Regions from separate parts of the Exiguobacterium sp. s35 genome, predicted to be linked through region 1. Evidence: riboswitches for the same ligand, from Rfam matches in the RefSeq annotation. Region 1 holds a riboswitch; each other region holds the start of a gene.
What was found. A riboswitch is a leader RNA that binds a small molecule or an ion and turns the genes downstream of it on or off. The one in region 1 is predicted to bind S-adenosylmethionine.

Region 1 (10,307 bases):
ATGACAGCCGGGTATTTCATCGTGAGTTTCGATCCAATGTTTCCATCGATCCACTCCATTGATCCACCCGCTTCACAGACTGCACGTTTCGTTACCAAGTTGTAGACGTTGTTCGCCCAGTTTTGGATTGTCGTGTAACGGCAGTATGCATCTTTGTTGACGAAGATCTCAACGACCGCTGAGTGAAGCGAGTTCGTTGTGTAAACCGGTGCTGTACATCCTTCGACGTAATGAACCGATGCGCCTTCGTCGACGATGATGAGCGTACGCTCGAACTGACCCATGTTTTCCGAGTTGATGCGGAAATAAGCTTGGAGCGGTTGCTCGAGTTTTACACCTTTTGGTACGTAGATGAACGAGCCACCCGACCAAACAGCTGAGTTGAGGGCCGCGAACTTGTTGTCTGTCGGCGGAATCAACTTACCAAAGTACTCTTTGAAGATTTCTTCGTCTTCTTTGAGTGCTGTGTCTGTATCTTTGAAGATGACACCTTTGGCTTCGAAGTCTTCTTGCATGCTGTGGTAGACAACCTCAGACTCATACTGAGCCGAGACACCTGCCAAGTATTTTTGCTCTGCTTCTGGGATACCGAGCTTGTCAAACGTACGTTTGATTTCTTCTGGTACCTCATCCCATGAGCGTTCTGTCTTTTCAGATGGTTTGACATAGTAAGTGATTTCGTCGAAATCAAGTGCCGAGAGGTCTCCGCCCCATGTCGGCATCGCCATCTTGTTGAAGTGATCCAACGACTTCAAACGGAAGTCGAGCATCCATTGTGGCTCTTCTTTCATGCGCGAGATCGTCTCTACGATTTCTGTCGTCAAGCCGCGGCCTGAACGGAAAATCGAAACGTCCCGATCATGGAAGCCGTATTTATAATCGCCAATTTCCGGCATGTTCTTTGCCATATCGGTCTCCTCCTTCTCCTTACGCGTCCTCGTCTACTCCTTTTTCAAGCGCCTTCCACGCGAGCGTGGCACACTTGATTCGAGCCGGGAATTTCGATACGCCTGAGAGCGCCTCGATATCACCGAGGTCAAACGTATCCGTGTCGTACTCTTTGCCTTGAACCATTTCAGAGAAGATGTTAGCGAGTTGAAGCGCCTCTTCTACTGTTTTTCCTTTGACGATTTGGGTCATCATCGATGCCGAGGCGAGACTAATCGAGCAGCCTTCTCCTTCAAACTTCGCATCTTTGACGATGTCGTCTTCGACTTGTAGTTGAAGACGAAGCGAATCCCCACATGTCGGGTTGTTCAAGTCCACCGTCACGCCATCTTCGATGACGCCACGGTTTCTTGGGTTTTTATAGTGATCCATGATGACCTGGCGGTACAACATGTCGAGATTATTAAAACTCATAATTGAAATACTCCTTCGTTTGACGTAATCCCTCGATGAAACGGTCGACCTCTTCTTTTGTGTTGTACAAATAGAAGCTCGCCCGCGCCGTCGATGATTGCTTCAAAAGACGCATGAGTGGTTGTGCACAGTGGTGACCGGCACGAACCGCGATGCCTTGCATATCGAGAACGGTCGCGAGGTCGTGCGCATGCACGTCTTTCAAGTTGAACGTAACGAGACCGACGCGATCTTCAGGACCATAAATCTCGATTCCTTCAATCGTTTTCATCTGCTCGATCGCGTAAGAAGCGAGTTCACGTTCGTGTGCTTCGACGTTCTCAAGCCCGATTTCTTCTAAGAAATCGATGGCTGCCGCAAGTCCGACCGCCCCAGCAATGATTGGTGTTCCCGCTTCGAAGCGGTAAGGGATGTCTTTCCACGTCGATTCATACAAATCGACATAGTCGATCATCTCGCCACCGAACTCGACCGGTTCCATGTTTTTGAGAAGTTGTTTCTTTCCGTATAAGACACCGATTCCAGTCGGTCCGAGCATCTTATGTCCAGAAAAGGCAAGGAAGTCACAGTCGAGCGCTTGAACGTCCAGTTTACGATGCGGTGCACTTTGTGCGGCATCGACGACCATGACGGCACCTTTCTCATGCGCAAGTCGAGCGACTTCGGCAATCGGATTGATCGTACCGAGCACGTTCGAGACGTGGCTCATCGCGACAATTTTTGTCCGGTCCGATAAGACGGCTTGAACGGCATCCAGTGTGACACGTCCGTCCGGCGTGAGTTCGACGTAACGAAGCGTCGCGCCTTTCCGCTTGGCAAGTTGTTGCCACGGAATCAAGTTCGCATGGTGTTCCATCGGAGTGAGGACGATCTCGTCGCCTTCACCGACATTTGCATCTCCGTAGCTCGATGCGACCAAGTTGATGGCCGTCGTCGTCCCACGTGTGAAAATGATTTCTTCAGGAACCGCCGCATGGATGAACGAGCGAACGCGTTCGCGTGCTCCTTCATACGCATCCGTTGCTTGCGTCCCGAGCGTATGGACGCCACGATGCACGTTCGAATGGTTGCGACGATAATAGTCCTCGATCGCCTCGATGACAGCGAGCGGCTTTTGTGAGCTCGCCGCGCTATCAAGATAAACGAGCGGGTGTCCATTGATTTCCTGATCTAAAATCGGAAACTGTTCACGAATCGAGGCGTTCAACATCTTAACGTACTTTCCCTTCGATGACTTCGCGGAGACGGTCTTTGACCGAATCGATTGCGAGTTCTTCGACGACAGGCGTCAAGAATCCGTGGATGATTAAACGCTCTGCCTCTTGGCGAGACAATCCACGGCTCATCAAGTAGTACAATTGAACATCATCGACACGGCCGACTGATGCCGCGTGACCTGCCATAACATCATCTTCATCGATGAGAAGAATCGGGTTGGCATCCCCACGTGCTTTTTCAGAGAGCATCAAGACGCGCTCTGTTTGAACACCGTTCGATTTTGAAGCACCGTGGTGAATCATCGATGTCCCGCTGAAGATCGCAGTAGCTGCGTCTTTTTGAACACCGTGAATCAAGATGAACCCTTCAGATGCTTTTCCGAAGTGGTCGGTACGGATGTTGAAGTTTTGTTTTTGTGCACCGCGACCGATTGTCACAGCTTTTGTATCCGAATATGTGTTGTCTCCGACGAGGTGAGTCTTCGTTTCGACGACCGAGTTCCCGTCATTCATGTGACCGAGCGCCCAATCGAGGCGACCGTTCGCATAGACGACACCGCGACGGTTCATGAACGTGAGGGCTGATTCAGCGAGCTGATCGACACCACCGAAGACGACTTTCGCGTTCTCTCCAGCGAATACTTCCGTCACGACGTTGACCATATGCGGTTCGTTCGTACCAGAGAGGAAGTTTTCGATGTATGTCACTTCACTACCTTCGTCAGCGACAAGGATCGTGTGGTGATAGAGGGCACCGTTCGCCTGTTCCATCGTGAAGATGGCTTGAAGCGGATCTTTCAATTGTGTGTTTTTCGGTACGTAAATGAACGCCCCACCGTTTGTGAGGGCAGCGTTCAACGCCGAAAGACGTTCTTCATCGACACGTACGCCTTCCGTCATGAAGTATTTCTCAACGAGCTCTGGATGTTGCTCCATCGCTTCTTTGATTCCCATGAACAAGACGCCTTCTGGCATCGACAATTCGTTATAGACGACATGACCGTTGCGTTCAACGAGCACGTTTGTCCGGTGGTCTCCGAGAAGTGATTCGATATCAGCTGTCAAACCGTCTTTCGGTTCGAGATTGACATCACCCGCTGCGAAGTCCCATTTATCAATCTTAATCTTTTCAACTTTTGGCAAAGCAAGTGTCGGCGCAAGTTCTGCTGCCTCTTTACGTCGGTTGACCATCCATGCTGGTCCGCCGAGCGCTTCTGCACGTGCCGACAACGCTTGTGCATCCAATTCAAATTGTACGGTCATCGTACAGCCTCCTTACGCTTCTGTGTCTACTGTCATTCCGAGTTCTTGCTTCACCCAGTCGTAACCTTCTGCCTCGAGTCGCTGTGCGAGCTCTTTTCCACCAGACATGACGATTTTACCTTCCATCATGATGTGTACGAAGTCTGGTTCGATATAGTTGAGGAGACGCTGATAGTGCGTGATGATCAAGCAGCCGAACTCTTCTGAACGCATTTCGTTGACACCTTTTGCGACAACTTTAAGCGCATCGATATCAAGACCTGAGTCGATTTCATCCAAGATGGCGATGTTCGGTTGGATCATCATCATTTGAAGAATTTCGTTACGCTTCTTCTCACCACCTGAGAATCCTTCGTTTAAGTAACGGTGTGCCATTTCTGAAGGGATTTCGAGAAGTTCCATCTTCGCATCGAGTTCACGGATGAACTTCATGAGTGAGATTTCCTGACCTTCTTCACGACGTGAGTTGATTGCTGAACGCAAGAAGTCTGCGTTTGTCACACCGCTGATTTCAGCCGGGTACTGCATCGCAAGGAACATCCCTGCTTGTGCGCGCTCGTCGACTTCCATCTCGAGGACATCTTCGCCGTTTAATTCGACGCTTCCCCCAGTGACCTCATAAAGTGGATGACCCATGAGTGCTGATGCGAGTGTTGATTTACCAGTCCCGTTTGGACCCATGATGGCATGAATTTCGCCACCTTTAATTTCTAGGTTAAGACCTTTGACAATCTCTTTTCCTTCGATTGAGACGCGGAGGTCATCAATTTTCATTTGTGGTACGTTAGACATTCGGATACCCCTTCCGTATTTTCTCGCCATAGTGAATGGCGTAGATTAGATATATTCTAATCTTAGACTAGTCATTTTTTTATTTCAAGCGACTCACCTTAGAATTCATTCTCAATAAAATGATAAAAGTTGAGAATGCTAATAGTAGGAAATCAAGACATTATCCGGCATTCTCTTCGATGAGTGCGAGGACGGCTTTCCGCTCTCGTACTGCGGCCGCGAAGAAGAAGGCACCACATCCCGTCAACACCGCCAAACTTCCGAACACCGGAAGCGATGATTGGCCAAACGTATCCAGTAACACCCCACCGATAATCGGTCCAATCGTCTGACCGAGTGACGTCAATCCCATCGCCCCAAAATAAGTTCCCCGTAAATGTTCGGGAGCCAGTTCATCCGTCAATACATCTGTCATCGTGAACATCAACACTTCGCCGACCGTGAAAATGGCCATTGCAACGAATAACACCCACTCCACTGTCGCAAATCCGATGAGCAAGAGTCCGAACGACAATGTTGAGATTCCAAAAAAGAGTGACTTGATCGGAGAGACACGAATCCCGAAACGCATAATCGGATATTGCACGATGAGCACCGTGATTGCGTTCGTCGTCAATAAGTAAGCGAACAATCTCGAACCGTCTTCTAACCCGTCGCTTAATGCGATGAATTGAGGAAGCGTCGAATTGAACTGACTGTAACCGATAATCGCGAAGATCATCCCGATGATGACCGCACGGAATGTCCGGTCGTCTCGTAAAACGCGAAACGTCTCCGTCAAGCGTGGCCGTGCCTTGACCCCGTCTCCTTCTTCAAATGGATACTTATAAAACAAGATCGAGATGATGATTCCATACAATATGTATACTGCCGTCACGACAAAGAATGCGGTCTTCACTCCGGTGAGAGATAAGACGACCGCCAAGAGTGGCCCGATGGCCGCGGCGATATTGATCATGAAGTAACGGACGTTATAGACGATGACCCGTTGGTCTGCCTGCGTCGTGTCACTGATGAGTGCCCGCGAAGCCGGTTCTAAGAAAGATCGCGACATGCCCATCAACATCGATAACATATAAAACCAAATCAGCTCGGTCGCGAGCGCGAGACCAGCGAACGTGACGGCATTGAGCACGATGCCGATCAACATGAGCTGTTTTCGCCCATATCGGTCAGAGAGTGTCCCCCCAAAGAAGCTCATGAACAGACCCGAAAGTGCCGTCACGGCAAAGATTGTTCCAATCACACTCGCCGAAAAGCCGAGCGTGGCCAGATAGATTGCAAAAAATGGCATGACAAAAAACGTCGCCAGTCGTGCAAAAAATGTCCCGAACAGGACGCCCCACGTCAGTGGATGAATCTGTCTGAGCTTCATCCAAATCCCCCCTTTTCTTTCATATATGTAGTGTACTTCTCTTTATGAAAGAACACTAGACAAAAAAAGACCCAGGGGATGACCCCTGAGTCGAGACTGCTTATTGTTGTACCGGTACGACCGCACCTTTGTATTCGTCTAAGATCCACTGTTGTGTCTCTTCAGAAGTCAATACTTCGAGGAGTGCTTTGACGCGCTCATCTTCTTCGTCCCCTTCACGTGTGACGATCAAGTTGACGTATGGTGAGTCTTCGCCTTCGAGTGCGATGGCATCTTCAAGTGGGTTGAGACCTGCGTCGATTGCGTAGTTCGTGTTGATGAGGACCGCATCGCCTTCTCCGTTGTTGTAAGCTGTCGGAAGAAGTGCTGCTTCAACGTCTGTTTTGAACTTCAAGTCTTTAGGATTGTCAACGATGTCAGAGACTGTCGCATCGACCGTCTTGCCTTCAGCAAGTGTGATGAGACCTTCTGATTGGAGCATCGTGAGAATTCGTCCGTGGTCAGCGACCGATGAACTCATGATGATTTCTGCGCCTTCAGGAAGTTCATCGAGCGATTTGTATTTCTGTGAGTACACACCTATTGGCTCGATGTGAACGCCACCCGCAGATGCGAATTTGTAGTCTTTGTTTTCAGCCATTTGTGACTTGAGGTATGGCTCATGTTGGAAGTAGTTCGCATCGAGCTCACCGCTTGCGAGTGTCTTGTTCGGAAGTACGTAGTCTTGGAACTTCTTGATTTCGAGTTTGTAGCCTTTTGCTTCATATTCTTCTTGTACGTGCTCTAAAATCTCAGCGTGCGGTACGTTCGACGCACCGACAATCAATGTTTTTTCATCGCCAGAACCTGTTTCTGCCTCTTCTCCGCCGCAAGCCGCGAGAACTGTGAATGCTGATAAAGCTGTCAATCCAAGTACTGTTTTCCAAGTTTTCATTATGAATCCCTCCAAATGGTGTATGTGTAATTAAGCTGAACGTTTATCAATTTTTGTGACGAGTCGGTCACCGATGAACTGGATGACAAACACGATGATCAAGATGAGCACCGTCGCCACGAACGTGACGTCGTTTTGTGAGCGTTGGAAACCTTCCAAGAAGGCCAAGTTCCCGAGTCCGCCGCCTCCGACGACACCGGCCATCGCCGTATAACCGACGATTGCCACAATGGTCACCGTGAGTCCTGAAACGATTGCCGGAAGAGCTTCCGGAATCAAGACTTTGTAGATGATTTGCCATTTCGTCGCTCCCATCGATTCGGCCGCTTCGATGACCCCACGGTCGACTTCACGAAGCGCAAGTTCGACCATTCGAGCATAGAACGGTGCCGCTCCGATGATGAGCGCCGGAAGCGCCGCCGTCGAACCGAGCATCGTACCAAGCAGGAACAACGTGAACGGGATGAGTAAAATGATTAAGATGATGAACGGGATCGAACGAAACACGTTGACGATTGCGCTGACGAAGACGTAAATTGGACGATTCTTCAATAATAGCGATTCGTTTGTAATATAAAGAATCAAACCTAAAGCGAGTCCAATCACAAACGTCGCGACACCCGCGACGAGCGTCATGTATAACGTCTCCCATGTCTGTTCCATCATGATTTGCCAGTCTACGTTAGGAAACATCGCTTTCCACCTCCACTTCTACTGATTGCGAACGAATCGACGCGATGGCGCGTTCGATTTCTCGTGCTTCCCCAATCAATTGGATGAATAGCGTGCCGAGCGCACCGACTTGTGACTGAGTCACGTTCCCGCCGATGATGTTGAATCCGATGTCGTGCGTCTTAAGGACGTCAGACAAAATCGGTTGTTCTGCCGTTTCGTTCAAGAATTTCAATTTGACGATTTGCCCACTCGGATAGCGTGCTTTCAAATGTTCGAACGTGAGCGACAGATCGTCGACCGCTCCGATTTGTTTCACGAATTCTTTTGTGATTGGCTGCTCCGGATGTTGGAACACGTCAGAGACTTGACCTGTCTCAACGACTTTCCCTGCCTCCATCACGGCGACGCGATGACAAATCTTTTGGATAACGTGCATCTCATGTGTGATGAGGACGATTGTCAATCCGAGTTTCTTATTGATGCTGACGAGCAGTTCAAGAATCGAATCCGTCGTCTTCGGGTCGAGCGCGCTTGTCGCTTCGTCACAGAGGAGCACCTCTGGATTTGTAGCGAGCGCGCGGGCAATCCCGACTCGCTGTTTTTGACCCCCGGATAATTGTGACGGATAGCTGTCTTCGCGACCTGATAGTCCGACGAGCTCGACGAGTTCCTGGACCCGACGCTTCCGCTCACTTGCCGGAACCCCGATCAATTCGAGTGGGAAGCTGATGTTTTCTGCGACCGTGCGCGACCACAGAAGGTTAAAGTGCTGGAAGACCATCGAGACGTTCTTGCGAACCCCTCGTAATTCTTTCGGGCTGAGCTTCGTGAGTTCACTCCCGGCGACCTCGATTTCACCGCTAGACGGTGACTCGAGACGGTTGAGCAATCGGATGAGCGTCGACTTCCCCGCCCCCGAATATCCGATTATTCCAAAAATTTCACCGCGATCAATCGTTAGTGACACATCATCGACCGCCTGGACACGACCATTCTTCGTATCGAACCATTTGGCGACGTTTCGTAATTGAATCAATTCCTTTCCCTCCTGACAACAAAAAAAGCGCGCACGTTTGAGCAAACGTGCGCACTTTATCGTACGGACAACGATTGCTCTCATCTCTCAAGGTTTCTCACCTTGCTGGAATTAGCACCATTTCGGATTGCTCCGCGGTTGCTGGGCGTCATAGGGCCAGTCCCTCAGCCTCTCTTGATAAGAGTGTTGTGTATTCGATTAGCTTTATCATAGCGACAGCTTTTTCTGCTGTCAAATCATTTTTTCAAAAAAATCAAAAAAAGGTGCCGTCCGAGGACGACACAGAACGTAGCACCTTGAGTCACGGAAGGACAGCCCATAGATGAAAATCTTTTGCCCGTTCAAGATTTACATCCTTATATGGGGGAGATTCACCAATCATCACTCGATCTTGACTTGGACCGTGCGATTATACGGAACGTCTTTCTTCGCTTGATTTTTTTGGGGGACAATCGAAGGGAAGATTGACGTGTATTCGTATAAAGGTAGCAGCGGCTTCACCAAAACGTCTTGATGTCGGGAATATCGCGTCCTATTTTGTGTTCAAGTAAGATGTTGTAATGAATATACCATTCGTGAACTTTCTGTGTCAACTGATTATTTAAAATTTTCAGATTATTCTAATGTTCCTCTCTCACTTTACGAAAGAGAGGACGTGTTGAACGTTTTGAAAAGCGTAAAGACGATCCCGAACCTCGCCATTTTCAAGCTTTAACAGCGCTGGGACGCTCATCACCTGATAAGCTTCAAGTTCTTTTGGGATATAGTTCGCATCGCGCTTTTCAATCTGAATTTCAGGGTCGACCGCCTCGACAACCGTCAACATTTTCTCCGCGACAGCGCATGTACCACACATTGGGGCGTATATATATAAGTATCCGTCTGTAATCATTTTTCTCACCTCTCTTGTCATTATAATAGTCGTTCGAGTCCCGTTCAAAAATCGTGCTCTCGTGAAATTTCAGAATTTTTCAATGATTCTCTTGACTCTTCTGTCGGATAGGAATAATATGGGTTCTAACTTTATCGCTTTTGTACATAACAGCAAAGAAGAAGGACAGGTGAATGAATGATGACGGAACAGGCAACAGGTACGACAAAGCAATTTACGATGAACGTCTTAAACGGTCTCAGTATGGCGATTCTGATCGCCCTCATCCCGAGCGCGCTGCTCGGTGAACTCACGAAAGCTATACTCCCTTATTTTCCGTCTCTTCAATTCATATTGGATGCGACGACGATTGCGATGCGACTCCTCCCGGCCATTATCGGTCTTGCCGTCGCGATGCAGTTCGGACGATCGATTTTAGAGGCTGGAACAATCGCCATCGCAACCTATGTCGGCAGTGGCGCCGTTCGAATTAACGAAGGTGCGTTCGTGATGGCCGGAATCGGTGACGTAATCACAGCCGGTGTGACCGCTGCGATCGCTACGATTCTTGTCATGAAGCTCGCCCCGCATTTGAAGACGTATACGGTCATCGTCATGCCGATGACAGTCATTGTCGTCGCAGGCGGCATCGGTGCCTTCTTATTGACGTATATCTCACAGATCACGACATACATCGGATACCTCATCATGACGATGACGGATCTTCAACCGGTTCTCATGGGCATCTTGATCGCGATGGCGTTCTCGCTCATCATCGTCTC
Region 2 (10,307 bases), 440 kb from region 1:
TATATTTAAGGAAAAGTGAGAGGAGTGGATGGTTTGTCGAAATGGAACGAACGTTACAATACGGATGAATATGTGTATGGGACCGAGCCGAATCAATTTTTACGCGACTACATCACAACACACCAGCTTGAAGGGAGACGCGTGTTAGCCATCGCTGAAGGAGAAGGTCGGAACGCCGTGTGGCTCGCCACACTCGGATTCGACGTCGAGATGTGGGATGCTTCGAAAGTAGGACTAGAAAAAGCGGAGCGCTTGGCAACTTCGCGAAACGTCTCCCTTCAGACGAAACAGATTGACTTGAATGAAGCGGATTGGTCGCAAGATGCGTATGATGTGGTCATCTGTATCTTCGGCCACTTTCCTCAACATGTCAGAGAAAAGGTGTTCGCCGGAATTCAAAGAACGCTTCGACCTGGTGGTGTATTCCTGACCGAAGTGTACTCTACAAATCAACTCGCTTACGGGACAGGCGGACCACAAGACGTCTCATTTCTCTATTCTGAAGAATTGTTCCACCAACTAGAGGACGATTTCGTACCGCTCATCTTACATGAGGTGGTTGTATGGCGCGAAGAAGGGTCACTCCATCACGGTGACTCTTCCGTCATCCAGTATGTCGGTCAAAAAAGGTAAACAAAAGGCCTCTCCGCTATCGGAGAGGCCTCTCGTCACTTCGTACCCTCGACGTTCATATGCTTACTGCGGAGCTGACCGCAAGCTGCATCGATGTCTGTCCCGTGCTCGAGACGGACACCCGTGTTGACGCCACGTTTCTTCAAGATATCATAGAATGCCATGATATCTTCAGGTGTGCTTCGTTCATATTGAATATGCTCGTTGACCGGGTTATACGGAATCAAGTTGATGTAAGACTTGTCTTTGATGTCTTCAATCAAATCAGCCAATTCTTCCGCATGTTCCGGTAAATCATTCACTTTCGATAGCAAGATATACTCGAATGTGATCCGTTTATTCGTCTTCTCGACGTAATAGCGAATCGACGGCATGAGTTTATCAAGCGGGAACGCCCGGTTGATTTTCATGATACGTGTGCGTAATTCATCGTTTGGCGCATGCAGAGAGAGCGCCAAGTTGATGCGTAAGTCGAGGTCCGCAAACTTATAAATCTTGTCCGCAAGACCACTCGTCGACACGTTGATTTTACGTGGAGCGATTGCAAGACCACGCTCATCTTTGACGACGCGCAAGAAGTCGACCAAGTTATCGAAGTTATCGAACGGTTCACCGATTCCCATAACGACGATATGACTGACACGGTCCCCTTCTCCTTCTCCATCGAGGAAATGTTGGACAGTCATGATTTGCTCGACGACCTCACCAGCCGTCAAATCACGTGTCTTTTTCAACAAGCCGCTCGCACAGAAGCTGCAGCCGATGTTACAACCGACCTGTGTCGTCACACAGACCGACCGACCATATTTATGACGCATGAGCACCGTCTCGATATAGTGACCATCATGCAATTTAAGTAAAAATTTGACCGTCCCATCGCCCGCTTCTTGTTTGACGAACAGTTCTTGTGTCGAGATGACGTATTTCTCAGTTAAGTAATCGCGTACTTCGTCACGGACGTTCAGCGCGTCCATCGATTTGACTCGATCGATGTAGAGCGAGTCCCAGACTTGACGTGCGTGGAAGGCACCGTATCCTGCTTCCGTGCACTCGTTTGTGAGCTGATCGAACGTCAACCCGTATATAGATGATTTCATTCTAACCTGTCCTTTCTCTAATCCGCATACGTACCATTGTAGCGGACGTCAGAGACGGGTGCAACTTACGAATAATCTGGAGGCGTCGGTCGTGTGATGAACTGTTCGAACGCATAAGCGACACGAATCAAATCTCTTTCCGCAAAGCTCGTTCCCGTGAACGATAGACAGAACGGGGCCCCGCTCTCTTTTCGTTTATAAGGGACCGTGATTGTCGGGTGTCCTGCTTTCGCAGCCATGTCATAGTTCATGTCATGTGGCAGGACGATTGCGTCCAGTTTTTGCCCTTTTAATAGCTCATCCATTCCGTCCACTTTTGCGAGATGAACATCATCAATCCGACGGTCGAGATAACTAGCTTCGACGAGACGCCCTGAACGTGCATCTGACTGTTCAAAGATGGTCTGCCCGTGCGGAATCGATTCGGGGTGGTCCGCGTTCCATTCGATTAAGTCTGAAAGCGTCTTAAATGGCACAGTTGTGTTCGCAAGATACGCCTCAATCCCAAGCTTGAACTCATCAAACAAAATATCTGCCTGTTCTAATGCTGTATGCTTTGGTAACGTGATCTCGACGAGTTCAACCTCGGCTTGACGCAGCAATCGAAGTGCCTGTTCATACAAACCGACTTCTTCGTCTGAAATATTTGGCTTGATAAATCCGACACGCATCCCGACCGCTTGACGGACATCGAGACATGTCACATAAGGCGGTCCGACTGGAGTTTCCCATGTCGCAGGATCAGCCGAATCTTCACCACACATTGTCTGTAACGCAACGACCGCATCACGAAGGGTACGCGCCATCGGTCCAGCCGTATCCTGAGAACGTGAGATCGGAATGATTCCTGAACGACTGATCAAGCCGACGGTCGGCTTGATTCCGACGATACTATTATGCACACTCGGGTGTACAATCGAGCCGCTCGTCTCAGATCCAACGGCAAGGAGTGTCAAGTTCGCTGCAACCGCCGAAGCCGATCCAGAACTCGATCCCCCGACATCTAGTTGGTCCCCATACGGATTCATCGTCTGGCCACCGACGGCACTCCAACCGTTCGGCATGTCTTCTGTCAAGAAGTTGGCCCATTCGGACAGGTTTGCTTTACCGAGAATGATGGCCCCGTCAGCCCGTAACCGTTTGACGAGCTCGGCATCCCGACCTGCGAAATGATGTCGCATCGCGGCAGCACCTGCCGTTGTCCGCATCAGTCCGCCCGTTTCGATATTATCTTTGATCAATACGGGAATCCCAAGTAGTGGTTTGCGTACCCCTTTTTTATAGCCCCGGTCTGCCGCCTCTGCCTCGAAAAGTGCGTCCGGATTCACCTGGATGACGGCATGAAGTCGCTCATTATATGCAGCAATCCTTCTAAGATAATACGCTGTTATGTCTCGTGCCGTGAATTGTCCTTCTTTATATCCACGATGTGCACGTTCAATCGTCAGTTCATGTAATTGGATTTGTTCCATCCTACATTCCTCCTTTATCTCTCCCACTTTATTCGTGCTCTATGCCTGATTTCCTTTTCTTATCGCCAAGTCGATGTGTTCTTGTTACACTTAAGAAAAAACAGGAGGTTCCTATGACACGCTCCTACATATTCGTGCTTCTCGCTGTGTTCGGTCTATTTTTCTTGCAGTTATACGGCGAGAATGTGCCATATGGTCCGTTCATTTCAATCGGGTTGATCGGATTCATCATCGTCTTGACGATTTTTCAGTTGAAGCGAAAACCGAATCATTGACGAAAGTATTTTGAGGGTGGTATGATGCTCTCACCAACTACATATCGATATCAAGAGTGAACGAGAGATCTGGCTCCATGACTTCACAGCAACCTGCCACAGGCAAGGTGCTACGACCAGCAAGGGAAACCTTGGACGATATGACGAAAGCGCTCATGTCTTCCGACGTGAGCGCTTTTTTGTTGAATGACGATTTGGAGGGAACGACAGTATGGAAAAAGCAACATTCGCAGGCGGCTGTTTTTGGTGCATGGTGACACCATTTGAAGAATTACCAGGGATTGAAGGAATCGTATCTGGCTATATGGGCGGACATATCGACAATCCTACGTATGAGCAAGTCAAAACGGGAACGACTGGTCATTTAGAAGTCGTTCAGATCACATATGACCCATCTTTGTTCTCATATGAGCGTCTCCTCGAACTATATTGGATTCAGACCGACCCGACCGATGACGGTGGTCAATTCCAAGACCGCGGGCCTCAGTATGCCCCAGCCATCTTTTATCACACGGAGGAACAACGAATCGCGGCTGAAGCGAGTCGAGACGTATTGGCGGCAAGTGGTCGCTTCACGGCACCGATTGTCACAAAAATCACTCCGGCGACGACATTCTTCGAAGCGGAAGAGTATCACCAGGATTACCATAAAAAGAACCCAAAACACTATAAAGAAGACCGGGCCATCTCAGGACGGGACACGTTCATCGAAGAGAACTGGACCGAAACCGTATAACGGTCATCAGACGCGAATTTTAACATTCGCGTCTTTTATAAGCCCAATAATCGGGAAAAGGCTATTAATGGTTCATACATCCGAAAAGGAGGACTCATACATGAAAACAAGTACGAAACTCATCATCGGTGTAATCGGCGTAGCCGTGATCGCCGTCGCCTGGTGGCTCATCTCACCGCTTTTCTTGACAGAGACCGTCGATGAAGGACTACCACCGACAGCTGTTGAGACGCCTGTTCCAGAAGAAGAGACAGAGGAAGAGACAACCGAGACACCGGAAGCACAACCGAGTCAAACCGAAGTAGCAGGTGTGTTTATGGACGGGGAGAAAAATTATGAGACGACCGGCACGATTCGCTCCGTCGAGGCAGAAGACGGGACGTATCTACGATTTGAAGAGTTTGAAACGACGAACGGACCTGACTTATTTGTCTATTTGACAAAACCCGGGCAAGAGACGTCCGAAGGGATTCGACTTGGCGCACTTAAAGGGAATACAGGAAACCAAAACTATTTAGTTCCGGCAGATGTCGATCTGTCAGAATATAGCACCGTAGTGATCTGGTGCCGTGCTTTTAGTGCGACGTTCGGGACGGGTGAATTGAGCGCGTCGAATGAATAACTGATATCAAACAGCCTGGACGTTTGACGTCCTCGCTGTTTTTTTGTATGAGAAAAATTATTTCACTCAGTTCTATCTATTTATTCATACAATTCACGTGTTACAATATGGTAAAGTATGGAACTTTTTATAAGGAGGTTTTTTATTTGACTTCACATCAATCGACGTCATACAGCTCATATTTTTGGAAACGGTTTTGGATTCTTTTTCTGCCGATCGTGACGATTGGGATTTTATCTGAACCAATGATTGTAGAGAACACGTTTAAGAGTCTTGAAGATATCGGCGAGTTTGTTTTCTACTCGCTATTCTATATTGTTGTAATCGGAGGCTTTATTGCGTTTGTCATTTCTTTCGTATGGAGAAGCAAATGATTGTTCAAAAATTGATGGTAGCCTGTTTATCTTCAATTATTCTGAGTTTTTCTCTGCCAGTCTTCATACCTGTGTTTGAAGATTTTACTTATTTTCAGATTGTTTTTATGTATGTGTTTTATGCCTCACCTATTATTTTCACTTATGGAATAATGACCTCTATTTTTTAGGAGTTTCTAAGTCAACGTATGACATTCAAAATCAAAAAAATAACTTCATTTTTGATGCACTTGATGTTTGGTGCCTTTTTCGTTTTCCCTTACGGCCTTATATTCGATTTGTCAGTATTTACAGAAGGAGTCATTAATTTTGCAACTGTAACGGGAGTGTTTAGTGCTTTTATCTTTTTTGTGATAAATGTATTCATCCTTTTATATGTAAAAATGAAGAACCGATTTTAAACTATCTATTAAAATTTTCTCTAATAATTGATATCCTACAGAAACTTCAAACTGTCATACACCCTCATTAAACTTAGAGTTTTCACCCTCTATGTAATGAGTAATTTTGGATGTTTATAATGACAATCGGTAGAATCCATATCAACTTCAACATGGACCCTGCCGGTATTTAGTTTAAATTATTCGACCTACTTATTAAATTCATTCGCATACCGAGTGAAATTGTCGAGAATTGCCTGCCAGCCTTCTCTTTGCATTTCAATCGGATTCATCGACTCTGTATCAAATACCTCGATCACTTTCGTCTGATTCTCTTCTGAAGCAAATGAAATTCTAACTCTCCGTTCATCGTCAAGACGATAATGAATGAGCTCATTTACTTTAACTTCTTCATATACTCCTTCAAAATCAAAGCCCATGCTTTGATCTTTTGCTTCCATCCGACTTCGAAATTTCCCGCCAATCCGTAAGTCGTTTTCCGCTTCGGTCGTATGCCAATCGTCAGACGCATGATTCCATTGTTTAATATGATCTGGGTCTGTCCACAGTTTCCAGACTGTGTCGATTGGTGCATCGACGAGCGCTGATATCGTCACTACATTTGATTCCATGATTCGTTTCCCCTTTACTCTGCAATTTTCCGAGCAATCATGAATGTGTTACGTACCCTGTACCATGTAGATTACATGAGTAAGCATTACTTCCCTATCGGTCACATCATCTCCTGCTCTCCCTTAATATCGCTAATCAAAAAAAACCTGAATGGCACGCTAGTACGAGTGCTCATTCAAGGCTCTTATCATTTCATCATCGAAATTTAACTCTTGGCAATCCCAAGCATAAACCCGGCAACGACAATCAAGCCAATTCCCATAAAGACATAGACACGCTCTTTTGTCGTCTTCTCTTCTTTCAAGAGATAGATCCCACCGAGTGTCGCCACGACGACGTTCAATTGAGATAAAGCGAATGAAGTCGCAATTCCTACTTCTCCGCTCGAGACGAAGAGACCGAAGTTCCCGATCCCCCAGGCAATCCCGGCTAAAATATTCTTGAACGTACGTGGATCGATTTTCTTCACGTCCTTCTCACGGATACTGAAAAGAAGAGCAGCGATGAACATTCCGACAGATTGTGGAAGAATCGCGGTGATGCCTTCTACTTCAAAGTAGTTCGTCAAAACCGCATACGTGACGTAACCGATACTCGAGACGAATAGGACGAGTAATCCCTTCTTCAACGCACCGGCGCTATCTTTGTCTTTTTTCTGTTGATACGAAGTCATCGTCGCCCCGATGATAATCAAGACGAGCGCTGAAAACCCTAACCATAACTCCGTCGTCGTCTGCCAGTCACCGAGTACGATGACCCCAAAGAGAGACGTCCCGACGAGCTGCATCCCCGTACTGATCGGCATCGCTTTGGAGACGCTTAGGATTTGGAACGATTGGAACTGCAAATATTGACCGAGCGCCCAGAACGCCCCTGAGATAAATCCGGTCACGATGGCGAGTGTCGTGAACTCCGGTCGGAATACGAGGGCAATCACGGCCGCCATGATCATCGCTCCAATGGTCGTTCCGATTAACTGCTGAATCGGTTTTCCTCCCACTTTCGACACGATGAGTGGAATACTTCCCCACATGAGTGCCGGTAAGAGTGCCAAAAGAATCATTTCCATGAAGCACACCTGCTTTCTTAATATAACGTCTAACATGAAATTCCCACGTCTTCAATTTTATAAACCTAAATTGCAAAAGGGAATTGCCATGTCGAATACTACGATGATATAATGATTTTGAACGGGGCATTAGCTCAGCTGGGAGAGCGCTACGCTGGCAGCGTAGAGGTCAGGGGTTCGAGCCCCCTATGCTCCATTAATCTGTCACATCTCTTAAGAGATGTGACTTTTTTATTGGTATGGTGCGATTCAACCTTTATATGAACGGGTAATGAAAGATAGACTTTTTCATACAAGGGGGAATATTGATGGAACGCACATCTGTAGAAGAAACATTGGCGAGCGTGATTGAATGTATGCGCACATGCAACCATTGCTTCTCAAAAAGTTTACAAGAAGAGGATTTACACATGTTTACCGAATGCATTCGACTGACACGAGAATGCTCAGACATTTGTACGTTGGCTTTAAATGCCTTAGAAACAGATTCGGCCTTCTCTAAACCAATTGTCGCCTTGTGTGCTCAAGTATGTGATACATGTGCCGTCGAATGTGGCCGTCACTTGCATGACCACTGTCAGGCTTGTGCAAAAGCGTGCGAGCGCTGTGCCGAAGCTTGCCGTACCCTCGTCGCCGCTTAAGCACGACATTCGTCTAACTTTCTGTTAGACTTTTTTTATTGTGAAGAAAGAAGGTGAACCATGCAACATACCATCCTCGCTCTCGATGTGGAGACCGCTAATCGAGATAGCCGTAGCATCTGCTCAGTCGGGTGGAGCATCCTGCAAAATGGAGAAGTGATCGAAACTGATCAACGACTCGTCAATCCAGAGGAAGATTTTGATATGGGGAACATACGGGTTCATGGCATTCGTCCGAGTGACGTGTGGGATGCCCCCGCGTTACCGGAAGTCCTTGCCTCTCTTTACCCGATTTTACGAAAAGTCGACCTCGTCATCGCACATAACGCCTCATTTGATATGGGCGCCTTAAGAAAGGCGATTTTGAAATATGATTTATTCGATTTCCCTACAATTAAGTACGGATGTACCGTCAAATTATCACGTAAACTGTATCCAGGACTCCCGAACCACAAGTTGAACACGATGGCAGAATACTTGAACGTGCCGTTTATTCATCATGATGCCGCGGAAGACGCTCGCGTATGCGCTCTACTCATGCGTGATATGATGCAGAAAACCGGCATTACAAGCCCGAGAGAGCTACATCGCTATACGTCCGTCAAAACAGGAATGCTCGCATATTAAACCGGTCATGAGCCCATGACCGGTTATTTTTTGAAAATCCATCGCTTTTGGACATAATAACTGACAAAAAAGAGAAAGCTGTCGACGATAATTTTTAGGATAACTTCTCCTTGTCTAAATATAAGAAAAAGAAGATAGACCAATAATGCCGAGGTTGCCATTTGGAGAACGACGAGCGAAAAATATTTGGAAAGTGATCGTCGCGCTTTTGAATGAAAGACGACTTTCCGATTGACGAAATAATTGAATAGAGAGGAAATAATTCGAGCGATGACCGTCGCAATAACGACATGAGTCGTGTCGAAGTATGGAGATAATAAATAAATGAAGAGCGCATACATCCCGACGTCGACAAGGAACGAGGCGACGGACGATACCGAATACATTAAAAACATGCGATAGATTAAAATCGAATCTAAAATCGGTCTAAAATGCGATGAATCGTTTTCGTTTTCATATACCGTCTGGATGGTCGTCTGTTGAATCGGGACCTGTAACCGTTTCGTGAACGTCAGCATATTCATCTCGAACTCATATCGATTCCCCGGAATGTCAATCAGTTGCCGCGCGTATCGCATCGGGATGGCACGAAGTCCTGTCTGTGTATCTTTTAATTTCAATCCACTCCCGATCAACATGACGAGTCGTGTCGCCTGATTTCCGAATCGGCTTCGAAGCGGAATCGCATCTCCGCTGAAATCTCGACATCCCATGATGAGATGATGTGGTTTATTCACACCTTCCTCATACACATTAACGACATCTTCAGGTAAATGTTGTCCATCGGCGTCAACCGTGATGACACCTAACTTGTCAGGATAGGTCTCTGCAATATACTGCAGTCCAGTCTTCAGTGCTGCCCCTTTTCCTTGATTCTGTTCGTGCGTTAGCACTTGGTCAACAAATGATGCTACCTTTTCAAATGTGCCTACCGTCGACACGTCACTCCCGTCATTGACCAAAATGATGGTCGAAAATCCGCTCGCCCTCAAATTCTCTACAAGTGTGACGAGTGCTTCATCAGGATTGTAGGCCGGAATTAATATCGTATAAGCTTGACGTGTTCCCACTTCATGCATTTGCATCGCCACCCCTCCTCTCCTTTCCTCTATACCCGAAGCAACAACCTCACATTCCCATAAAAAAAGCATCAGCACGAAGCTGATGCATAAATCACCCGACGAAAATCAAATAAGACGAAACAAAGTATACGACGACGACTAGCAATGACGGAATCACATAACGCACTTTCGACGTCACATTTTGTCGGAGTACGCTATACATCACGAGAATCGATAGAATCGTAATTCCGACCGCCGATACAAGGTGTGATGTCGATACGTCCGCCAAAATCGAACCGTTGCGATAGAAGACGTCCGACATGGCGATAATGAGCATATTGAAGATATTACTTCCGAGAATCGAACCGAATGCCAAGTTGACGTTTCGGAGCTTGAGCGCCATAAACACGGCTACCGCCTCAGGTAATGATGTCGATGCGGCAATCAAGAAGCTCCCGACGAAACTAGAACCGAGTCCCGTGACGACAGCAATCTGGTCTCCGGTGATGGAGAGAGCTGTCCCGGCTGCCATTATTAAAACAGCAGCGATTAGAAAACCAAAGACAGCACGCTTCAATGTGATATCGTCATACTTACTGACAACAACTTCTTCTTCTACTTCATGCTCAGCGACAGGCTCTTTCGGTTGCTTACCGATATAGTAAATTCCAATCCCATATAGAATGG
Region 3 (10,307 bases), on a different contig from region 1:
ACTTCACTTTTTCTGAAAGTATCGTCTTAATCTTATTTTTATTCTTTGGATTTGAAACAGCACTCATCGTCAACCAAATCGGGTTGTTCGTCTTTCAATTCGCCAATTTGAAACCGAAAGTCGCCATCCGTCGCTTCCGCTTCACGTATCCTTGGAATGCCATTACGGCGTACTTAGAAATCGTCATCCCGGCAGCGGTTTATCTCGCCCTTGGTGGCGAGACCGGTCTCGACTTTTATTCGCAAGATTCGTTCGTGCCGCTTGCCGGACTGTTCCTTGCCATCTTCTTAAACACGGTATTCCAAAAATATCAGGTGAAATGGTGGTTCCGCGTCGACATCGCATTGAGCGATTTTATGAAAATCGCTTTCTACACATACGTCGTCAGTTTGACCTTCATTCTAGCGGCATCATTCTTCCGGGAGACGAGTTTACTGGTCGTCAGTAGTATCGCCGCTGCCTTGACGTTCTTCATTAAACGACTTCTCATTCAAAAAGAACGGCAAGACGCCTTCAAATCTTTGATCGAGCAATATGATGAAGCTAAAGAAGCCGTCTCTTTGTCACAGAGTGAGGCGCAAGCAATCGAAGTCTTTTTAAGTCAGTGTGAACAGTTGAACCATTACGACGAAGGTTATATCGAGTTCAAATTGTTCGACCGCACGCTCTACTTCGATTTGAAGACGCGACAGCCCATCGATCGACCGGTCGTCTTTGCACTGCTTGAGATGAGTCAACCAATCGAGCAAATTCTCGACTATGAGATGCGGTTTGAATGGGATACCGCACTTTCCGACGCCTTCCATGACGATTATCATAGCTTTGTTTCTGTCCGTTCGGAGGAAATCGAAGAGATTCGTACATGGATCGTCATGACGGGAGAACCCGTATACGCATATCCGAAAATCATTCAGCATGAAATCATCAAGTTGTTAAAATCGTTCAATCGAACGATTAGCCGTTGTCACGAGCGGGATCGTCTCTATACCGAGAGCCGGACAGACAGTTTGACGCTTCTTGCCAACGCGCGTGCGTTTTATGAATACGGCATTCAACAAATATCGGATATGTCGATGTATCCGATATCTGTCGCCATGCTCGATATTGATTTCTTCAAAAAAATTAACGATACGTACGGTCATCAGGTCGGTGACCGAGTGTTACAAGAATTCGGTCGACGCATTCGGCAAGTACTTCGAACGGATGACTTTGCCGCTCGTTATGGCGGCGAAGAATTCATTTTACTACTCAACCATTGCGACATGACCCAAGCCATCGAGATCACAGAACGGATTCGCCACCAAATCGAAGCGAAACCGTTCCTTGTTGACCATCATGAGATTTCTGTGACCGCGTCTATCGGGGTCGATACGATTGAAGCATTCGGGAACAAGCGTCTAGATGACACGATTCGAAACGCTGACCGTGCGCTCTATGTCGGTGGAAAATACGCAGGGCGGAACCGAGTAGCCCACTTCAACAATTTAACGACGTAAACTCCCCTTTTTCACATCGAATTGGGGAGTTTTTAGGTTGACAACCGGATTCGAAACAGGTACGTTAGGGAACGTGTTTAATAATTAGATAGATTCACTTTTTATCGAGAGAGACGGAGGGACTGGCCCTGTGAAGTCTCGGCAGCGGGGAACCTGTGCCAAATCCAGCGGGCGTATTGCTCGAAAGATGAAAAGGGTATTTCGCACGAAGGACCTTTTTCTTGAGAAAAAGGTCCTTTTTATTTTTTAGTGAGGTGATTATTTTGGAACAACCAACAGCCAACAAGTGGGCACTTTTGCCGTTATTCGTCTTTTTGCTCTTTTTCATCGGGGCAGGTGTCTACTATGGGGATTTTTATAAGTTCCCAGTTCTCGTCGCAGCGATCATCGCATTGCTAGTCGCAGCATTCATGACAAAAGGAAGTGCGACACAAACCGTGGAGCGCATCGCACAAGGTGCCGGAAATCCGGGAATCATCATTATGATTTTTATTTTCTTACTCGCCGGTGCATTTTCAACCGTAGCCGAATCGATTGGCGCCATCGATGCGACGGTCAACGCCGCGTTGACGCTCTTACCACCATCGCTTCTCTTGAGCGGACTATTCGTCATCGCTGCTTTCATTTCAATGGCGATGGGAACATCGACCGGAACGATCGCGGCACTTGCACCAATCGCTCTCGGTATTCATGAAGAGAGTGGCGTGAACGTCGCCATCGCAGCCGCCGCAGTTGTCGGAGGCGCGATGTTCGGGGACAACCTTTCGTTCATTTCGGATACAACAATTGCCGCCGTAAGGACGCAACGGACGAACATGCGTGATAAGTTCCGGACAAACTTCTGGATTGTCTTACCGGCCGCTATCATCACGACGATTTTACTAGCGGTCTTATCGAACGGTGAGTCGACGGTCGATGTCGCTGCATTCGAATGGTATAAACTGATTCCCTATCTCGCGGTTATCGGCTTAGCGTTAACAGGACTGAACGTTATTCTCGTCCTTTTGGGCGGCATCACGCTCACTGGTATCATCGGTCTCCTCGACGGAAGCTTATCGGTGACAGCATTCGTGACCGCTATCGCCGACGGCATGGTCGGCATGGCCGAAATCTCGTTTCTGACGTTACTCATGGGCGGACTCGTCGGACTCATATCGCACAACGGCGGACTCACGTATTTGCGTGACGCGTTGACGTCACGAATCCAAAAACGTGCCGGTGCCGAGTGGAGTATCGCTGGTCTTGTCAGCGCGACGAACGTGGCGACGGCAAACAATACAATTTCGATTCTCGTAGCCGGACCGCTTGCCGCAAACATTGCGGACGAATATGATATCGAACGGAAAAAATCAGCGAGCGTACTCGATATCTTCTCATGTGGGGTACAAGGAATTCTGCCATATGGAGCACAACTCCTCATAGCGGCAGAGCTGACGAAGACCGCATCGCCGGATCTCGTGCCGTTCATGTTTTATCCGTTCCTCCTCTTTATTTGTGGAGGGATCGCCATCGCATTCAACTTCCCGCGCTTTAAAAAACAGTCTTAAGCGAAAACACCCCTTGTTCAAAGGGGTGTTTGTCGTTTCGTGACCATTTCTTGTTTCAATTGCTCGTTTCGTTTCTTGAAAGCGCGTCGTTTGAGAATTTCTTCTAGTCCCCGGCTGATGGCCCATAATGCGACCAAAAGAAGACCGAGCATCGATAAACGAAATGGACTTTGAATAAACTCTTCCCATTGATCCCCGATGACAGAGAAAATGACGACGACGAGTAGTTTCCCGAATCCTGCCGCTAAAATGAATGTGCGGAGCGGCATCTGAATGAGCGCCAGCAAATAAGTGATCAAACTGACCGGGATGAACGGGAGTGAATACAAGAATCCGAGTGAAATCGGACTCATATGATTGATTCGTTCTAACCAATAAACCGCCGCCTTATGTTTTTCGAGCCAGCGCGTCATCGGTTTTCGGAACACATACCGGACGGCTGCGAAGACGACAATCGTTCCGAGAAGGTTCCCAATCCACGATAAAAGGACTCCTAGTAAAAAACCGTATGTCGCCGCATTCGCAGAAATGATTAAAACGAGTGGCAAAAACGGAAAGATGGCTTCTAAAAACGGAGCGCCGAGTCCGGCCCAAGGACCGCCAGGCAAACTTTGCAACCATTCGATTAATTGGATGATGTACTGTTGGAGAGAAGTGAGCATAGTTGTTCCACCTTCAACTTTCGTTACTATTACTCTATTACCCGATTTCGATTTACAAGACGCATCTCCCTGCATTCGTCAAAAAAAATTAAAAACCATTTGCGAAAATTCGTCGTGATATTTATCATATAATAATGGACTTGTGGTTGCAGGCAAGTCTATTCGTCGAACGACACAACCCAACGTTCGTTTTCCTGCAAAAAACTGAACACAGGGGAGCAACACAATATGGAAACAAAACCAATGCGGGTCTTGCTGTACTATAAGTACGTCAATATCGAAGACCCAGAAACACTCACGCAAGAACATTTGAAGTATTGTAAAGACCTCGGCATCAAAGGACGTATCTTGATTTCCTCCGAAGGAATTAACGGGACGTGCTCTGGTACTTGGGAACAAACTGAGCAATACATGCATGACTTGAAAGCAAACCCACTCTTCAGCGATATCGAGTTCAAAATCGATGAAGTCGAAGAGCATGCATTCAAGAAAATTTTTGTCCGTCACAAGAAAGAGCTCGTGACGTGGCGCTTTGATGGCGAGTTTGATGTGCCGAAACAACACGGTGCATACCTCGAACCAGCAGAATGGAAAGAGATGATGAATCGTGATGATGTCGTCATCCTCGACGTTCGTAACAACTACGAGTACGAACTTGGTCACTTTAAAAACGCGATCAAAATCGATGTAGAGGCTTCACGTTACATGCCGGAATGGCTCGAAGAGAACAAAGACCTCTACGAAGGGAAAACACTTCTCACGTACTGTACCGGTGGCGTCCGTTGCGAGAAATTTACAGCATATATGCGTGACCAAGGTCACGACAACATCTTCCACTTAAAAGGTGGCGTCGCGATGTATGGAAAAGACGAAGCGACAAAAGGAGAAAACTGGGATGGTGAGCTTTACGTCTTTGATGAGCGCATCAACGTCCCTGTCAACTCTGTGAACCCGACTGTTGTTTCGCACTGCATGCACTGTGGGACAGAGACGGTTCGTTACGTTAATTGTGCCAACCCGGAGTGCAATGTACAGCATTTCTGTTGTGAAGAGTGTGAACCGAAACAAATGCGTTCATGCTCGAAAGAGTGTCAAGAACACCCACGCAACCGTTATATCATCGATAACATTGCAGAGAAACTTCAGGAAACTGAAGGAGTAGTCGGGTAACAAAAATCGACCAAAAGGTGTCATGGACAAGCCGTCCATGACACCTTTTTTTGACGAAATCTTAACGTCTAGCCTGCCCCGCTTTCGGGTATAGTGAAGATACTATGTCAGACAGGAAGTGAATAGATGCATGTTTAACGAACCTTTACTCGCCGCGATTCTCGCTTGGTTTATCGCCCAAGCAGCCAAGCTCGTAACCGAACTTATTAAAACACGGGATTTTGAAATTGAAATCATGTTCGCTTCAGGCGGTATGCCAAGCTCACACTCGTCTACGGTCGTGGCACTCGCGACGGCAATCGGACGGATGGAAGGCATCGACTCGAGCATATTCGCTCTCGCTGTCGTCTTCGCCACCATCGTCATGTACGATGCGACCGGCGTTCGGCAAGCGGTCGGCTTTCAAGCTCGACTGCTGAATGATTATTTCAAAGGAATTAAACACGAGACCCCACTCTTGAATGAACTCGTCGGTCACACACCGTTCCAGGTCATCGTCGGGGCGTTATTAGGTCTCGCCGTCGGCTTATTCTTCCCAATGTAATCCACTGAAGGTATGTCATTTCTCACACTCTCGATTCTTTTTGTGAAGTTTCACAAAGAAGAAGTTATACTCAGAGAGAGGAGGAATCGACATGCCTTTTTTGCAGAAATCTTACGAGTCTCTCGATACACTCGCTGAGGCAATCGGTCAAGCGATTCGAGCACCCATTACGATCGAGAACCGTCACCACCAATTGCTCGCCTATAGCACCCATCCCGATTCGACCGATCCGGCCAGAATCGCGACGATCATCGGTCGTCGTGTCCCAGAAGCCGTCATCGAAGATTTATGGGAAAGCGGGATTTTACGAGAAGTGATTGACCAGGATGAACCTGTCGTCATTCCGGCACGTCTCGCTGTCGGGCTAGGAGAACGTGCGGCAATTGTCATCAAACAACATGACGAAGTGCTCGGCTATATTTGGAGCCTGGCTCGAACGAACCCGTTCACGAATCAAGAATTGGCCATCTTGCAAGAAGGAGCGACCATTGCCAAAAAGTTGCTCATGACGATCGCGATGCACGAACGGCGTATTAGCGCGGAACTCGAACGCTTTTTATTAGATGTCCTCGCTTCCCCGACCCTCTCTGATGCCAATCGCGAACGATTGAACGAACTTGCACCCATCGCCGTCGCAAGCCGGTTGACGATTATCGAATGTGCCCAACCAATCACCCCGCAACTCGCTGAGCGTCTGCATTATGTGCTCGCGACACAGGAGGCAATCGAGGTCGTCTTACATGCCATTGATGGACAGCAGTTGCTTGTGTGGCACTATATGAAATCCGAACTCTCCGATGAAGAAGTAGAATTGCTCGCTTGGGCGGAACGGTTTGAGCAGTTACTTCAAGACAAATTCACCGAATCCGAGCCACGGCTCGGAATCAGTCGACGCTTTTTCGAAAGTGACATGTTATACGCCGCAGCCGAAGAAGCAAGACGCGTCACGACACTTCGTCGTAAGTTCCCTCTCGAACTCGCGACTTCTCGCGCTTTCGAACAGATTGGGATTTATCAACTCGTCCCGGAACTCGCCCGTCGCATCGGCCTTCGACTAGAGACCCATCCGACCGTCGAACGGTTGCAACATTATGATTCATCCCATCAGACCGAACTCGTGAAGACGCTCGAATGGTATTTTTATTTCGACGGGAACGTAAAACGGGTCGCTGCTCATCTTCATATCCATCCGAATACCGTCTTGTATCGGATTCGACGCATCGAAGAGTTGACGAATATCACGCAAGTTTCACTACCCGAGCGGTCCATGATTTATTTGGCGATTAAAGCCGGTCAATATCGATTAGAAGACTAGACGTTCGCTTTGTGTTTTTTCACAAAGTGAGCGTCTTCGTTTTTAGAATCCATGATAAAGACAGCGTTTTCAAATGGGTCTATACTAGGGGTGTGAACAATTTGTGTCAACGGAATGAAAGGGGAATGTTCCATGAAAATCGGGGTATTAAAAGAGATTAAAAACAATGAAAATCGGGTGGCTTTGACACCGATGGGTGCATTTATGTTAACGGAACTTGGCCATGACGTATTCGTCGAAACAAATGCTGGTCTCGGCAGTGGTTTCACGAATATGGAATATATCGATGCTGGCGCAACCATCGTCGAAACGGCGAAAGACGTATGGGAAGGCGTCGAACTTGCGCTCAAAGTCAAAGAGCCACAGCCGTCTGAATACCAATACTTCCGTCCTGATTTGACGCTCTTCACGTATCTACACTTAGCGGCGGAACCAGAATTGACGAAAGCTCTCGTCGAATCAGGAATCACTGCAATCGCGTATGAGACGGTAGAAGTCGATCGGACGTTACCGCTTCTCACACCGATGAGTGAAGTCGCAGGTCGTATGGCTGCTCAAATCGGGGCACAGATCCTCGAAAAACCGCACGGTGGCAAAGGAATCCTCATGTCAGGTCTCCCGGGTGTACCTCGTGCGAACGTCACGGTCATCGGGGGCGGTGTCGTCGGGACGAATGCAGCCCGTATCGCAATCGGTCTCGGTGCGAGCGTTACGTTGATGGATATTAGTCCGGCTCGTCTTCGTCAAATCGACGACTTGTTCGGAAACACAATCAACACGTTAATCTCGAACAAATATAATATCGCGAAACAAGTGGCGGAGAGTGATCTTGTCATCGGTGCGGTTCTGATTCCAGGCGCAAAAGCACCGAAACTTGTCACAGAAGAAATGGTACAACGCATGTCACCAGGTTCAGTCATCGTGGACGTCGCCATTGACCAAGGTGGAATTTGTGAGACAATCGATCACATTACGACACATGATGCACCGACATATGAGCGCTATGGTGTCCAGCATTACGCTGTTGCCAACATGCCTGGCGCTGTACCACGCACATCGACAATGGGGCTGACGAACGCGACGATGCCATATATCATCGAATGTGCACAAAAAGGTGTGTTCCCGGCACTTCTTCAAAACGACGCGCTCCTCAAAGGCTTAAACGTCATCAACGGAACGGTCACATATGAAGCGGTCGCTCGCGATTTGGAGTATCCATTCGTACCTGCCTATGAGGCAGTTGCCAAACAAACACAAGCGTAAGCGAAAGGCGACGAGATGCCCGTTCTCGTCGCCTTTTTTTGTACGAAATAAAAAGGGATTGAACAACATCGTCCAGTCCCTTCTCATGATTATGCGTTCTCGACAGCGATATCTTCCCCGATGATTTTCACTTCAGGTTCCAATTCCACTTCGAACTTCTCTTTAACGGTCGCTTGGACGTGACGGATGAGTGAAATATACTCTGTCGCCGTCGCCTCCGCAATGTTGACGATAAATCCGGCGTGCTTGAGCGATACTTCCGCTCCCCCGATTCGTGTGCCCTGAAGACCAGAGTCTTGGATCAACTTACCGGCAAAGTAGCCTGGCGGACGTTTGAAGACACTGCCGCATGAAGGATATTCGAGCGGTTGCTTCGATTCACGTTTGTACGTCAAATCGTCCATCACTTCTTTGATCAATTCATAGTTTTTCGGTTCGAGTTCGAACGTCGCCTCTAAAACGATGAATCCTTCTTTTGATACACGGCTCGTTCGGTAGTCGAGTTCTAATTCGTCTTTTGACAAATGAAGGACTTGTCCCTCTGACGTCAATACCGTCGCAGACGTAATCACGTCTTTCGTTTCTCCACCATAGGCACCCGCGTTCATATAAACGGCACCACCGACCGTTCCAGGGATGCCACAAGCGAACTCGAGGCCAGATAAGCCTTCCGCAAGTGCTTGACGCGATACATCAATAATCGCTGCTCCAGCCTGTGCCACGATTTGGTTACCCTCACGACGAATCGTATTCAGCTCATTCAAGTTTAAAACGACTCCGCGAATTCCCCCGTCGCGAACAATCAAGTTTGAACCGAACCCGAGAATCATGAACGGCATCGCTTCCTGATGGGCTAGTTCTAAGACGGCTTGTACCTCTTCGTACGTATGTGGGGCTACGAAGTAATCGGCTTTTCCGCCTAGTTTTGTATACGTGTGTGCCGACAACGGCTCGTCTTGGAGGACGCGCTCGGCCGGAATAATACTTTGGAGTTGCTGTAAAAAGCTCATGCGTTCACTCAATCCTTTACGTTCTATTTATTAATCAGTGTCTCGGTCACGACTTTTGGTACCGAGCACGTCACTGAATGGTTTCAGTACGAAACACAGTATACAAATGATTGTCGGACGTGACAAGCAACGTTTTTCTTACAATGTCACGATTAGTTTATAACAATAGCGATGTCGCTACGGCAACGATAATCGGAATTGTAAAGTTATCCCAATCTCGGTATGAAATCGCTTCAGTCAGTGTAGCGATGATAGAAATGATAAATCCATATGTTACCACTTGCCACATGACGACATCATTCCACAAAAACAATAAAAATAAGACTACATACGAACTTAAGAACATGGCGACGCTCCCTTGGAAGGAACGCTTTTGACCGTACAAATCATAGATGACTGTTCCGTACTTCCGCCCGATCAATGCGGCCATCCCGTCACCCCATGCGAGAACGAGTGAGCCCGCTAAAAATGCAAGCGGCTCTGATTCAAAGAAGAAGTATAAAATGATGAGTAAGGCAATCGGATAATAGACCGTCCCAAAAGACTTTCGCTCCGTCTGATGGACCGGTGAGGGGCTTTTATACAATAAGACCGCGTTCGCAAACGTGAAGAAGACGAGCGGGACTGCCGCGACGTACCATGAATCCATTAACCAGACCGCTAACAGCGACCAATGTCCGACTGCGATATGTACACTCTTTCGAATCGTTTCATCTGTCCACCCAAGACGCTTCCCGACTTGTTCAAGACCGACGAGGAACGCAAGGACGATTACGATGGAAAGAATCGAACTAATCCATTCATTCATTGCTTGACCACCTCTATATATAGGATATGTATGATATCGTCATTATACCTTAATCAGTGCCCATCCTAGCTTACTTTTCAAACATTTGGTAGAATGAGGTCAAATGACTGTATAGCCAACGTACGATGTTGGTCATAGAAAGGGTGGCCGTATGCGCGACGCAACTTCAATTCAAACTTTGGCAGATTGCCTTCATTTCATGCAGGTCGGAGAAATCGAGCGAGCCATCGCCCTCTTCCCTGAAGACGTGCGTGAACATTTTCCAAAAGAGCTTCGAAAAATCCACTTGTTTCATATTGAAAAGAACGGCTTGTCCATCAATCAAATCGTCGCCCTTGCGAACGCATTGACCGGAGAACATCTCTCGGCGACGACGATTCAAAACTGGACGAAGCGTGAAGTCCGTAAAATCATCGGTGTCCCACGAATCGGTAAAAAGTATTCCTTGCATCAAGCGGCAATCATCTATCTCCTTGATGACTTGAAACACCT

Region 2: linked by a shared signal. The riboswitch ahead of msrA (peptide-methionine (S)-S-oxide reductase MsrA) and the one ahead of KNO75_RS06640 (methionine ABC transporter ATP-binding protein) in region 1 are both predicted to bind S-adenosylmethionine.
Region 3: linked by a shared signal. The riboswitch ahead of KNO75_RS11795 (Na+/H+ antiporter NhaC family protein) and the one ahead of KNO75_RS06640 (methionine ABC transporter ATP-binding protein) in region 1 are both predicted to bind S-adenosylmethionine.

What each region holds. Positions count from the first base shown of each region.
Region 1 covers NZ_JACSKI010000001.1:1,278,816-1,289,122, forward strand. Annotated here, with positions in the region: gene sufB (Fe-S cluster assembly protein SufB) at 1-908, opposite strand, end outside; gene sufU (Fe-S cluster assembly sulfur transfer protein SufU) at 928-1,362, opposite strand; gene KNO75_RS06610 (cysteine desulfurase) at 1,352-2,572, opposite strand; gene sufD (Fe-S cluster assembly protein SufD) at 2,574-3,842, opposite strand; gene sufC (Fe-S cluster assembly ATPase SufC) at 3,855-4,616, opposite strand; gene KNO75_RS06625 (MDR family MFS transporter) at 4,795-6,009, opposite strand; gene KNO75_RS06630 (MetQ/NlpA family ABC transporter substrate-binding protein) at 6,110-6,943, opposite strand; gene KNO75_RS06635 (methionine ABC transporter permease) at 6,974-7,636, opposite strand; gene KNO75_RS06640 (methionine ABC transporter ATP-binding protein) at 7,626-8,654, opposite strand; SAM riboswitch class I at 8,732-8,838, opposite strand; gene KNO75_RS06645 (thioredoxin family protein) at 9,289-9,546, opposite strand; gene KNO75_RS06650 (PTS sugar transporter subunit IIC) at 9,724-10,307, shown strand, end outside.
Region 2 covers NZ_JACSKI010000001.1:838,889-849,195, forward strand. Annotated here, with positions in the region: gene KNO75_RS04340 (class I SAM-dependent methyltransferase) at 25-633, shown strand; gene rlmN (dual-specificity RNA methyltransferase RlmN) at 669-1,730, opposite strand; gene KNO75_RS04350 (amidase family protein) at 1,796-3,202, opposite strand; gene KNO75_RS04355 (hypothetical protein) at 3,316-3,477, shown strand; SAM riboswitch class I at 3,522-3,621, shown strand; gene msrA (peptide-methionine (S)-S-oxide reductase MsrA) at 3,689-4,213, shown strand; gene KNO75_RS04365 (DM13 domain-containing protein) at 4,314-4,835, shown strand; gene KNO75_RS04370 (hypothetical protein) at 4,982-5,209, shown strand; gene KNO75_RS04375 (SRPBCC family protein) at 5,799-6,221, opposite strand; gene KNO75_RS04380 (GRP family sugar transporter) at 6,428-7,291, opposite strand; tRNA gene KNO75_RS04385 (tRNA-Ala) at 7,415-7,487, shown strand; gene KNO75_RS04390 (four-helix bundle copper-binding protein) at 7,600-7,932, shown strand; gene KNO75_RS04395 (3'-5' exonuclease) at 7,993-8,559, shown strand; gene KNO75_RS04400 (bifunctional glycosyltransferase family 2/GtrA family protein) at 8,583-9,644, opposite strand; gene KNO75_RS04405 (sodium:calcium antiporter) at 9,733-10,307, opposite strand, start outside.
Region 3 covers NZ_JACSKI010000002.1:263,888-274,194, reverse strand. Annotated here, with positions in the region: gene KNO75_RS11800 (GGDEF domain-containing protein) at 1-1,496, shown strand, start outside; SAM riboswitch class I at 1,595-1,690, shown strand; gene KNO75_RS11795 (Na+/H+ antiporter NhaC family protein) at 1,760-3,043, shown strand; gene KNO75_RS11790 (TVP38/TMEM64 family protein) at 3,061-3,705, opposite strand; gene trhO (oxygen-dependent tRNA uridine(34) hydroxylase TrhO) at 3,934-4,875, shown strand; gene KNO75_RS11780 (divergent PAP2 family protein) at 4,994-5,419, shown strand; gene KNO75_RS11775 (PucR family transcriptional regulator) at 5,511-6,734, shown strand; gene ald (alanine dehydrogenase) at 6,867-7,997, shown strand; gene murB (UDP-N-acetylmuramate dehydrogenase) at 8,087-9,007, opposite strand; gene KNO75_RS11760 (diacylglycerol/polyprenol kinase family protein) at 9,165-9,815, opposite strand; gene KNO75_RS11755 (DUF1836 domain-containing protein) at 9,967-10,307, shown strand, end outside.